2 regions of the Cytobacillus sp. MT66 genome follow, and region 2 is predicted to be linked to the other one. Evidence: predicted binding sites of a transcription regulator. Region 2 holds the regulator's gene; the other holds the start of a gene.
The links. Region 2 encodes Rex, which represses fermentation and respiration genes when NADH is low (regulators of the CRP and FNR family bind a similar motif). Its sites were predicted from a motif close to TTGTGAAATATTTCACAA; they were not measured.
Positions count from the first base shown of each region.

Region 1: the regulator Rex is predicted to act here: its motif matches at 3,832-3,849, upstream of AC1Q59_RS17605 (DoxX family membrane protein).

Region 1 is NZ_JBXAFB010000010.1:57,069-63,215, reverse strand. Features, by position in the region: gene AC1Q59_RS17615 (M20 family metallo-hydrolase) at 38-1,324, opposite strand; gene AC1Q59_RS17610 (MFS transporter) at 1,949-3,118, opposite strand; purine riboswitch at 3,213-3,313, opposite strand; gene AC1Q59_RS17605 (DoxX family membrane protein) at 3,867-4,385, shown strand; gene AC1Q59_RS17600 (2,3-butanediol dehydrogenase) at 4,459-5,511, opposite strand; gene AC1Q59_RS17595 (IclR family transcriptional regulator) at 5,952-6,147, opposite strand, start outside.
Region 2 is NZ_JBXAFB010000030.1:5,214-11,360, forward strand. Features, by position in the region: gene AC1Q59_RS24300 (ABC-F family ATP-binding cassette domain-containing protein) at 1-95, opposite strand, end outside; gene moaC (cyclic pyranopterin monophosphate synthase MoaC) at 278-766, shown strand; gene AC1Q59_RS24310 (redox-sensing transcriptional repressor Rex) at 799-1,452, shown strand; gene AC1Q59_RS24315 (DUF4305 domain-containing protein) at 1,478-1,681, opposite strand; gene AC1Q59_RS24320 (CPBP family intramembrane glutamic endopeptidase) at 1,678-2,406, opposite strand; gene groES (co-chaperone GroES) at 2,699-2,983, shown strand; gene groL (chaperonin GroEL) at 3,076-4,704, shown strand; gene AC1Q59_RS24335 (carboxymuconolactone decarboxylase family protein) at 4,958-5,404, opposite strand; gene AC1Q59_RS24340 (WG repeat-containing protein) at 5,705-6,147, shown strand, end outside.

The sequences.
Region 1 (6,147 bases), on a different contig from region 2:
ATGGATTAAGAAAAAAACACTGTATTTCTTTAAACCGTTAATAATTCTCTAAAAAGCACTTTAATGTATGAACACCAAGTACACAGTCATTTAGTGATGACCATTCTTTGGGATTATGGCTTATGCCATCCTTACTTCGGATAAATAACATTCCAATTGGAATTATTTGTCCAAGTATCATAGCATCGTGGCCAGCACCACTTGGCAGAAAATCTGGTTCTAAACCATTTTCCTTAGCTGACTTTTTAAACTTACTTTTAATTTCATCATTGATTGGTACAGGGTCTTCTTCTAATAACACTTTATATTGCAGGTCCATTCTATACTTCTTAGATATGTGAACTGCAGTATCACATATTAAACTAATTAGCTTATCACGTGAATCTTTATTAATATCACGTATATCAACAAAAAGAGTTACTTCCCCTGGGATCACATTAATACCATTTGGTTTAACGTCTACCTTTCCAATGGTAGCCACGGCTGTGGGACTGACCTCCTGGGGTAAATACGAAACCCTATTAATAAATTCCCCTGCTGCTACTAAAGGATCGTTCCTTAAGAGCATTGGAGTTGTCCCTGCGTGACCGGCATTTCCGGTAAATGTAATTTCTAGCCAACTTGCACCGGCAATTCCATTAACAATTCCAATAGGGATATTTGATTTTTCTAAATAAAGGCCCTGTTCAATATGTACTTCAATAAACGCTTCTATTTCTTTAATATCTCTTTTTGCAGATAAAAATTGGTTGCTATCTAGTCCAACTTGTCTTAATACTTCATCAAATCCTTTACCTTCATCATCAACTAATCTTCTTTGTTCCTCCATATCTACTAAACCAATAAAGGCCCGACTGCCTGTGAATCCATCATTAAACCGCGATCCTTCTTCATCGGAAAAAACTACTACTTCAAAAGGGTAATTTGGTATGTAACCTGTCTCTTTCCAAGCCTCAACTACTTCAAGTGCGGTTAGTACGCCTAATACACCATCAAAGTGTCCGCCATTCGGAACAGTATCAAGGTGAGATCCAGATAACAAGGTTGGTAATGCCTTATTTTTCCCCTCTAACCGTCCAAATACATTACCCGCAGCGTCCCTTCTAATTATTAGACCTGCTTCAGTCATCCATTTTATAGCAAGCTGTTTGGCCTGTTCTTCTTCTTTTGAAAAACCAATTCGATTAGACCCTCCTTCGGGCGTTCTTCCAATTTCTGAAATCATACTCAGACGCTGTGCTAATCGTTCACCGCTGACCCCAGACTTATTTAATATAGTGTCATATTCTTCGGTTAGTTTATAATAAAAATCCGATGCTTTCATTTGTTAACTTTTCTCCTCTCTTTTTATTTTATAATTCATACATTAATTGACTCTGATAATAATTATAAAATTATATCACTTTAGCTTAATCGGGTTTAATAAAATCTTAAAAGATATAAAGTGGCAATAATCCCCGATCTCCACTTGGTCGATCGCGCAAAATGATTGTAAAGTTAATAACATTGGCCGTATCGTATAATAGTCTTAAACTTATAGGATTTTTATAGGTCTAAAGAAACCCTTCCGGCATTTGTTCCGTCTATTTATTAAAATCCACGAGAAAAAAAAGAGGAGATATCCATGCATTATCCGATTGTTATATGTGAAGATGGAACGATACATGCTGTTAGGGATGAAACCAAATGTGTATGCGATAGGGTGTATAGATGTGAAGTTCCTTGTCAACAAAAGGAATTGTATAAGCAAATCTATTTTAGAAATCTCAAATGGATAGACTGCGAGGAATGTAAAAAAGCTCTAAGAGAAAAGTATACTGAGGCCTAATTTTCGGAGGTTCTGAACTGCTCAAAAGATGGCTCGGAACCTGATTCGGAGGGTTCCGAATTAGGTCCGAAAGGGTTTAAATGAGGCCGATGCTTCCACTGTATTTTAAACCTTGGAAGGCTAGGCCGCAGTCTTTTGTTGTCTGGAGATCATTGGCCGTGTCAAAGAAAAGACAGCGCATAGCAATGCGATAATAACGATGCCACTTCCAAACCAAGCGGTGCTTGAAATTGAACCAGTCTGATTTAGTACAAGGCCGCCAATGGCTGATCCAAGTGAAATGCCGATTTGCAAGGCGGAGTTGTTAAAGCTTTGCTGGATGTCGGACGTAGCCGGGTCGGTTTGAATCAAATAGCTTTGCTGCGGCGGTGCCAGGCTCCAGCTCAATGCTCCCCAGACCATCATCATTGGGATAAATAACACAAGGGAAAAGGTTGTTAAGGGCAATAAGCTCAGGACAACTGCAAACGCACTGATGACGATGATGATGCTTTTTTGAGCCCCAATCCAATCGGAAAGGGTTCCGCCGAACGCCCCGCCGCCTACGGCCGCAAGACCAAATGCAAAATAGCAAATACTGATCCATGTTGAATTCAGATGAAGGTTCGTTTCTAAGAATGGTGTGAAATAAGCATAGAGCGTGTAATGCCCTGCCAGCATAAACATCGTAGCCAGATGGGCACTGCCAATTTTTGCGCTGGCTGCTGCTTTCAGCTGCTGTGAAAGAGGAATTGTTCTTTCACCAGGAATACGCTCCAGGAATAGTGAAATAAGCGTCATTGAACCGATTGACAGCACGGCAATTCCAAGGAATAGAATGCGCCAGCCAAATATATTGGAAATCAGGATGCCTAAAGGCACACCTAATACAAGTGATGAACTGATGCCCATATAAATGAGTCCCAAAGCCTTGGCCCGATGAGCTGGAGCTACAACTTTAGCGGCAATAATTAGGGAAAGTACGACAATAAGCGCTGTACTCGCCGCAGTCAATACCCTTGCAATCATCATAAAGGCAAAATTCGGGCTGAAATAAGTCATTAGGTTACCAAGGAAAAACACGAATAGGGAAGCAAGATATAATTTCTTGCGCTCGATTTTGCTCGTTAACACAAGCAAAACAGGCCCGGCAATGGCATAGATAAGCGCGAATACGGTAATCAGCTGTCCGGCAGAGCTTAATGAAATTCCAAAATCATCAGCGATCGTCGGCAAGATCCCGCCTACGATTAACTCAACCAATCCAACTGCAACCGTTGATAACGCAAGTATAAAAACTTTCAGATTCATAGTCTGTTTCATGTCCTTTCTTAGTTGATATAAACAGAATTGGCTTGGAAGGCAAATTTCTTTAGAAATAACAAAAAATCCTGATTACAGTAAACGAAATAAATTCATTTTCTGTAATCAGGATTTTTAAGGTTCCTGGTAGAGACCCTCCAGCCATATTCCAGAGGTTATACAGTAAGTATTTAGTTTCACATTAATTACTTTGACGATTTTACTACGAATAACACTGTCTTTCAAGTGTAAAATCCTTCCCATGCATTTCGTTCTGATCATGAATTCAACAAAAGGAAAAGGAAAAAACTATTAAAATATGTGTATATATTTTTTTATAACTGACAATAATAACTAGTGTATTCCCCCTTTTTAGCCCTTGTACAATTGTGCAAGGGCCCTTTTTTTATAATTTATTTCGAAAAAGCTAAGATCTTGATATGTTTTTAGACTTCCCCTCTTAACTAAAGAGTCCGAGATGAACGTATAAAAAAGATAGGAATGCTTTTTGTTTTTTTATAATAAATAGTGTATTTTCTATATTATAAGGGACATGTCAACCGTCAGTGAATAGGGAAAAATGATTTATGACACATCTGTGAAGTCTATTGTTTTCCTTGCTCAGCCGGTGTATATTAAGAGTGTAGAAAGTTAGTGAATAAATTCACAAACTTTCACCTTAAAAAGCTGGCAGCTAGCAGATTAAATTTTTTTCAAATCATTTGTGAATAAATTCACAATATAGGAGCGATTGATCATGGCAACCTTCTTAAAAGGACCAAAAATGGCTGTCGTTTGGACTGTATTACGGATTTGGTTAGGTATTCAGTGGATTGAAGCTGGTTTTCATAAAATGACAGGCGGATTTGATGCAGGAGGATTCCTGCAAGGAGCGCTAGCCCAGGCTGGCGGGGATCATCCAGCCGTACAAGGCTGGTACGCAGCATTCCTTCAAGGCTTTGCGGTACCAAACGTAGAATTGTTTAATGTACTGATTCCATGGGGCGAATGTCTTGTAGGTCTAGGGTTAATTTTAGGGGCCGCAACCATCCCAGCATTACTAGCAGGCGCATTCATGAACCTTAACTTTTTATTAGCCGGTACAGTAAGCACCAACCCAATTCTCTATACTGCAGCTATCATTCTCTTATTCACAGGTGCAGCTGGCTACTATTACGGAGTCGACCGATTCGCAATCCCTTATGTAAAAGGATTCTTTACCAATCATAAAAATAACAAAAAGCATACCGGCAAGATGGCAAAAGCAACTGCTTAACATAGTTAAAAAATGCAAGGTCTCCCACAATGTATGGAGGCCTTGCATTTTACTATTTTTATAAAAAGGGAAATTATTTCTCCCCACTTAATTTAACTAAAATCTTCGCTTGAGATTTATCCTTAATCAAGGCTTCGAATCCTTTTTCCACAATCTCTTCTAATTCAATATGATCGGTAATGACAGGTGATGGATCAATTTGGCCGCTTGCAATTAATTTGACCGTTGTTTCAAATACGTCTGGCTCATAGGCTAGAGTTGAGGCCAAATGCACACCGCTTGCCGTTAATTGCATTGGTGAGAATTCAATTGGTTTCTCAAAAATAGACACGATGGTGACTACGCCGCGCGCGCGAGTGACCGAAATGGCCTGGTTAAAGGTTGGTGCTACCCCTGCAACCTCGAATGCACGGTCTACTCCGTCAGGATAGATGGATCGAATGTATTCCACTGGATTTTGCTGGCCAGAGTTGATCGCATGTGTTGCGCCAACTTCTTTTGCTTTTTGTAAACGAGTGTCTGATAGGTCAAAAGCAAATATTTCTTTAGCGCCTGCTGCTTTTGCGGCAATAATGGTAAGCAAACCGATAGGCCCTGCACCGAAGACAGCAACGCTTTCACCGAGTTTTAATCCGGACTCTTTAATCCCTTGAACAGCAACCGCTGTCGGTTCAATAAGTGCTGCATATTCTAAGGACATGTCTTCTGGAAGTTTAACCACATTCTTTTGATCAACTACAACAAAATCCGCAAATCCCCCATCAGAATTTAAGCCAACAAAAGCAAAGCCTTTATACATATCAACTAATGGATCTTTATGAGTACCGCTAATAATTAGAGGGTTGACGGCAACCTTGTCGCCAGGTTTGAAACCGCTGACATCAGAGCCAACTTCTTCAACCACACCTGAGAATTCATGTCCCATTGTCAATGGTGCTTGTACCCCTGTTATACGATCTGGTTCGTTTGCTGGGATCGTAATTGGTCCAACGGAATATTCGTGTAAATCACTTCCGCAAATACCTGCCCAAGCGACTTTAATCTTCACTTGATTGCTAGAAACTGCTGAAATTTCACGTTCTTCCACACGAATATCTTTTGCTCCATACCATACTGCTGCTTTCATCTTTAATGCCCCCCACTCTGTATAGTCTATTAAAAAACTTATCTATTAAAAATGTTCTAGCACATGTGTTAACAATTAAATTATCTCGCTAACTTTTTAAAATATCAAACTAAACGATTGCTTCCGAGTGCTTCGGAACTCTTCTTCCGAACGGTTCAGAACCCTTTTGGGGGTACGATAAGGGCGGCAAGTTTCTTGCATGCTTTGCAGCCATTTTTTGTATTGTCGATTCTCTTTACTGAGTGAAGCGACTACTTTTCTTTAGGTGAGGGACCGAAAATGTTATAGTTCGTGTTTGATACCGGATGAGGGCTTGAGGAGGATTGATAGAAAGGTAGATTTAAAATTTGCCTTTTTTATAGAAAAGAATAAACCTTTATCCGAAGAAAGGTTTGTTTATACCTTGAAAAAAAGGAGATCCCCATGTACGGGTTCTCCTTTTAAATATTCGACAGCTTTCCGGAAATCTTTGCACTATAAGCCTTAGTCCATTCTGCCAGTTTTTCTTCATTATCATTCAGGCGATACATCGGCAGATTGATGGCAATGCTCCCGGTGATGTCTCCCTCATATGAAAACACAGGGGCAGCAATGGAGAAAAGATCTGGCGTTGCCTCTGCCTTGCTGGTGGCATAT
Region 2 (6,147 bases):
ATCCGGTCTCTAGTTTGTACTTCAAGCTTTATATTCGATAAAATGGTATCAGCACCAAAGTTTTTTTCTAGCTGATTAACCTGCAGTAGAATCATTTCTTTCACCTCTATACTCTAGAAATAGTGTAACCTATTCGAATTAGGCGGGCAACAAAGGAAGCATAGTTAAAGACATTCGTATCTTGAAAACTGGGTGCGGAAAATTGTGAAAATTACCACAAGAAATACACAGCTTAAAAAAAATAGTGTATGATTTGAATGTGAGGTGTTTATTTAAAATGGCAGATTTCACTCATTTTAATCAAGAGGGCAGGGCGAAAATGGTAGATGTAAGCGATAAGCCTGAGACAGCCCGGACAGCAATTGCACGATCAAGCATTACAGTTAGCAATGAAATATATGAAAAAATAACTGCTAATAAAATGAAAAAAGGCGATGTCCTGGCCGTTGCACAGGTAGCTGGAATCATGGCAGCCAAAAAAACATGGGATATTGTCCCGATGTGCCATCCAATTTCTTTAACCGGAGTGGATATATCCTTTGCATGGAAAGAGGAAAAAGAACAGTACATATTATTAATCGATGCATCTGTAAAAACCAAGGGCAATACCGGTGTTGAAATGGAAGCGCTAACGGCTGCATCTGTCTGCGCATTAACAGTCTATGATATGTGCAAAGCTATCGATAAAGGAATGGTAATAGGGGAAACTTATTTAGTAGAAAAAACAGGCGGAAAAAACGGAGATTTCAAAAGAGAATCCATTTAACATTTTATTATTTAAGAAAGGGAGGGACATCAATGCCGAATGAATCAATGAAAATACCGCAGGCAACTGCAAAACGGCTCCCTTTATACTACAGATTTATAAAGAATTTACACTCCTCGGGCAAACAAAGGGTTTCATCTGCGGAGTTAAGCGAAGCTGTTAAAGTGGATTCTGCAACTATTCGAAGGGACTTTTCCTATTTTGGGGCTTTAGGGAAAAAGGGCTATGGATATAATGTCAATTATTTATTGAACTTTTTTCGGAAAACCCTGGATCAGGATGAGCTCACAAAAGTTGCCCTTATTGGGGTAGGGAATTTAGGAACCGCGTTCCTCAACTATAATTTTCTCAAAAATAACAATACGAAAATTGAAGTAGCCTTTGATGTGGATGCAGGCAAAATTGGCACAAAGATTGGAGAGGTTCCTGTTTTTCATATGGACAATCTCGAAAAAGTTCTCAGAGAGCAGCAGATCCGGGTCGCCATTTTGACTGTTCCGGCCCCTGCAGCGCAGGCCATTGCCGATCGGCTTGTTCATAGTGATGTGAAAGGGATCTTGAACTTTACTCCAGCAAGATTAAACCTTCCTTCAACCATCAGAATTCACCATATTGACTTAGCTGTAGAGCTGCAATCGCTCATCTACTTCTTGAAGAATTATCCGATTGATACGGAAGAGGATTAAAAAAATGAGCCAAAATTGAAGTGGCTCATTTTTTGTTCTGTGCTTTCTTAAATTTAAAATGAAAAGCAATCATCCTCAGACCGCTTCCTAAATCGAAGGTTGCAATAAGAATGAGGAAGTAAGTGAAAATCCCCCATGTTTGTTCCCTTTGAACATTTTCTATGGCAATGGATGTGAAAAGAATTCCGAGAATAATGTAAACGATCCCAGAAAACAAGGACCCCCTCATAATAAACCTCCAATAATGGCTTGCATTTTTTCCATTTGCTGCAGCCAATTTTCAATACTTTCCTGATTAAGCTGCAGGATTGCGACTAAGGTATTCATCGAAACATGGGCAAAGATCGGAACGATAATCCGCTTTGTTCTTACATATAGAAAGGCAAAGGTAAAGCCCATGGCTGAATATAACAGGACGTGTTCAGGCTCTGCATGTGCCAATGCAAAAATAACTGAACTTATTAGTGCCGATAAAATAAAATTAAGCCTCTGATGCAGGGCGCCAAAGATAATTTTTCGAAAAACGATTTCCTCAAGAATTGGCCCAATAATGGAACTTATCAGGATGACAAATGGAAAAGCTTCTATCAGACGCATAATGCTTTGCGTATTTTCTGAGCCCATTTCTATTCCGATAAGTCTTTCGATATTTGCGGCAAATGACTGGGCAAATAAGGCGAGAAAGACACCGCCAATCGCCCATGCAGCAGCAGTAATTGGTGAGGATGCACTCCTCATCGGATTATTTTTCATTTCTTTTCGCAAAAGCGCAAGGGTGATGATAAGCGTGATTGTAAAGCTGATCATAATCCAGGCTGCTACAGCAAATATCTCTATGTCCTCGGGGGGCTTCCCAAACAAAGAAGCCGCGAATACAACAAGGGGCACACCGGCAATGCTTGAGAATTGCATGACAATATAAGCAATAAGAATGAACCAATATTCCTTTTTCAATCTATTGTCTCCTTAAATTTGCTGATTCATAATGATACCTTTCCATTTTACTAATAAAGAGGAGCTTTTTTCAAATTGTAGGTGTTTTTAACAGCAGGAATAAGGATAAACTATTTGAGGTGCTAAGGTTCAGTGATCAGAACTTATATGATGATGATTTTTTTTGCAAAAAATAAAGCTTCTCTCTTGCAAATAGATTTGAAATTCATTAATATAATAATTGTGTTAGCACTCATCAGAGGAGAGTGCTAATAAATAAAATTTACATATTTTATTGAGGAGGTAGTTTCACTTGTTAAAGCCACTAGGTGATCGAATTATTATCGAGCTTGTTGAAACAGAAGAAAAAACTGCAAGCGGTATTGTGTTGCCGGATACTGCAAAGGAAAAGCCTCAAGAAGGCAGAGTTGTTGCTGTAGGAACTGGCCGTGTTCTTGATAATGGCGAACGTGTTGCACTTGAAGTTGCCCAAGGCGATCGTATTATCTTCTCAAAGTATGCCGGTACTGAAGTGAAGTATGAAGGCAAAGAATATTTAATTCTGCGTGAAAATGATATTCTTGCTATTGTCGGCTAATAGCTTACAAGTTAATATCCTATCTGTTAATAAATAGCGATGAATGTATTTAGAAGATAAATTTCTTACTATTTTTGAGGAGGTTTTTACAAATGGCTAAAGACATTAAATTTAGTGAAGATGCCCGCCGCGCGATGCTTCGCGGTGTTGATGCTCTAGCGGATGCAGTAAAAGTAACTCTTGGACCTAAAGGACGCAACGTGGTTCTTGAGAAAAAATTTGGTTCACCTCTTATTACAAATGATGGTGTAACCATCGCAAAAGAAATTGAATTAGAAGATGCTTTCGAAAACATGGGTGCAAAGCTAGTAGCTGAAGTTGCAAGCAAAACAAACGATGTAGCTGGTGACGGTACAACTACGGCGACTGTTCTTGCTCAAGCCATGATCAGAGAAGGCCTTAAAAACGTAACAGCTGGCGCGAACCCAATGGGTATCCGCAAAGGAATCGAAAAAGCTGTTGTAACAGCTGTTGAAGGATTAAAAGCTATCTCTAAGCCAATTGAAGGAAAAGAGTCTATTGCACAGGTTGCTTCTATTTCTTCTGATGACAAAGAAGTTGGCCAATTAATCGCTGAAGCTATGGAGCGCGTTGGCAACGATGGTGTTATCACAATTGAAGAATCTAAAGGATTCACAACAGAGCTTGATGTGGTTGAAGGTATGCAGTTCGACCGCGGATATGCATCACCATACATGGTAACTGATTCTGATAAAATGGAAGCAGTTCTAGACAATCCTTACATCTTAATCACTGATAAGAAGATTGCCAGCATTCAAGAAATCCTTCCAGTTCTTGAGCAAGTGGTACAGCAAGGCAAGCCATTATTGCTAATTGCTGAAGATGTAGAAGGCGAAGCACTTGCTACATTAGTTCTTAACAAGCTTCGCGGAACATTTAATGCAGTAGCTGTAAAAGCTCCTGGATTCGGTGACCGCCGTAAAGCAATGCTTGAAGATATCGCGATCCTAACTGGCGGTGAAGTTATCACTGAAGAATTAGGCCGCGATCTTAAATCTACTACAATCGAAGCTTTAGGACGTGCTTCTAAAGTGGTTGTTTCAAAAGAAAACACAACAATCGTTGAAGGTGCCGGAGACAGTGCACAAATCGCTTCACGTGTGAACCAAATCCGTGTTCAAATGGAAGAAACAACTTCTGAATTTGACCGTGAAAAATTACAAGAGCGTCTTGCTAAATTAGCTGGCGGTGTAGCTGTTATCAAAGTTGGTGCTGCTACTGAAACAGAACTTAAAGAGCGCAAGCTTCGCATCGAGGATGCTTTAAACGCAACTCGTGCTGCTGTTGAAGAAGGTATTGTTTCCGGCGGTGGCGTAGCGCTTCTAAACGTTTACAACAAAGTAGCTGAATTACAAGCTGAAGGCGATATCGCTACTGGTATCAACATTGTTCTTCGCGCAATGGAAGAACCGATGCGTCAAATCGCTCACAATGCTGGCCTTGAAGGATCTGTTATCGTTGAGCGCTTAAAGCGTGAAGAAGTTGGAACAGGCTTCAATGCTGCAACTGGCGAATGGGTAAACATGGTTGACGCTGGTATCGTTGACCCAACTAAGGTTACTCGTTCAGCCCTTCAAAACGCTGCATCTGTAGCTGCTATGTTCTTAACAACAGAAGCAGTAATTGCTGACAAGCCAGAGCCACCAGGTGCAGGAATGCCTGACATGGGCGGCATGGGCGGTATGGGCGGCATGATGTAATAACGCCATTAATCCCTTGATATATCAAGGAACTTCCTGATGCTACTTTATTAGGGTAACGAAAGGGTAACATCAGGAACAAAAAAAATAGAGGTTTTCCATGAGTCGTATAAACTCTTGGGAAGCCTCTTTTTTTATGCTCTTGGTAATGTTCGAAATACACCGTAAAACATTGTAATCTGTTCGGAGCAGGGACAATGCTATAAGATTTCAGGGTTGCTCCATAAGGATTTGTTGGAAAGGGCAAAAAGTATCATTTTTCCATTGTTGCAAAATTCCCCATTGAAATGGATAGGCGGTTCCAGCTGTTAATTTGATTGATCATAATAACAAGATCTACATACTCTTTGTCACTAAAATGCTCACGGACTCGATTATAAAGATCATCAGGTACGCGCATAGCTGAAACCAGTGTCAGATGTTCGGCTAACTCTAAAGCAACTTTTTCAGCATCTGTATAGAAATCGCACTCCCTCCATGCGCTAACACAGTATATTCGCTGTTCCGTTTCACCCATTTTTCGTGCATCTATCGTATGCATATTCAAACAATATGCACAGCCGTTAATTTGCGAAGCACGAATTTTAATAAGTTCACGAAGTTTTCGTTCAATTGCTGTCGTTTTCGTGTACTTCTCCATCTCCAACATAATGTTAAGTGCTTCCGGTGCGATTTCATAATAATTAATACGTTGTTCCATTTTCATATCCTCCTAAAACCATATTTTAAAAAGTGTCTTAATCCAATGAGAAGAACATACATTCTTATTATATAGCGGGATTATAATTAAGTATAGTAAAAGGAAGAATTCCAATAGTAGGTTCATAGGAAATAATCCTTATAATTGGCGTTATTTTCAAAAAAACTAATGGATAATTTTTCTATACAGTAGTAAAATTGAACTGTTTTCTTTTTATTTGAAATAGCTGTTTTCCGACTTTTTGGGAGTTTAGGAGCGTGCTTTTTTGTGGGAATAGAAAAACATTAAGGAGGATCATCAATGATTTTTAATGATTGGAAGTACGCTGCTTCTGTGCTATTGATTATTGGAGGGTTATTAACAGGGTGTGAGGATAAAAATGAAAGTCATTCTACTACTGAATCTTCAAGGGCTGAAACTGCGCAAACCGAAACTGCACAAACCGAAACAAAGACATTGGCAGAACAAGGATATGAACTAAAAACTGTCTTATCTTATGGTGAAAATATTAATATTGTTTCACTTGAAAAGAATGGGTCAGAGTATGTTGCTGCCATTGATGATAACTTCAACTGGTTGATGGAACCGACAGATGAATACAAATTCGGGGATTTGGAATTTATTGACGGGTTATCTTTAGCAAGTATTCCCGAGACAAGAGAAATGATACTAGCACAAGATCCTGATGCTAAATTGTACGGCTACATAAATATAAAGGGCGAGTGGGTTATCAAGCCAGTTTA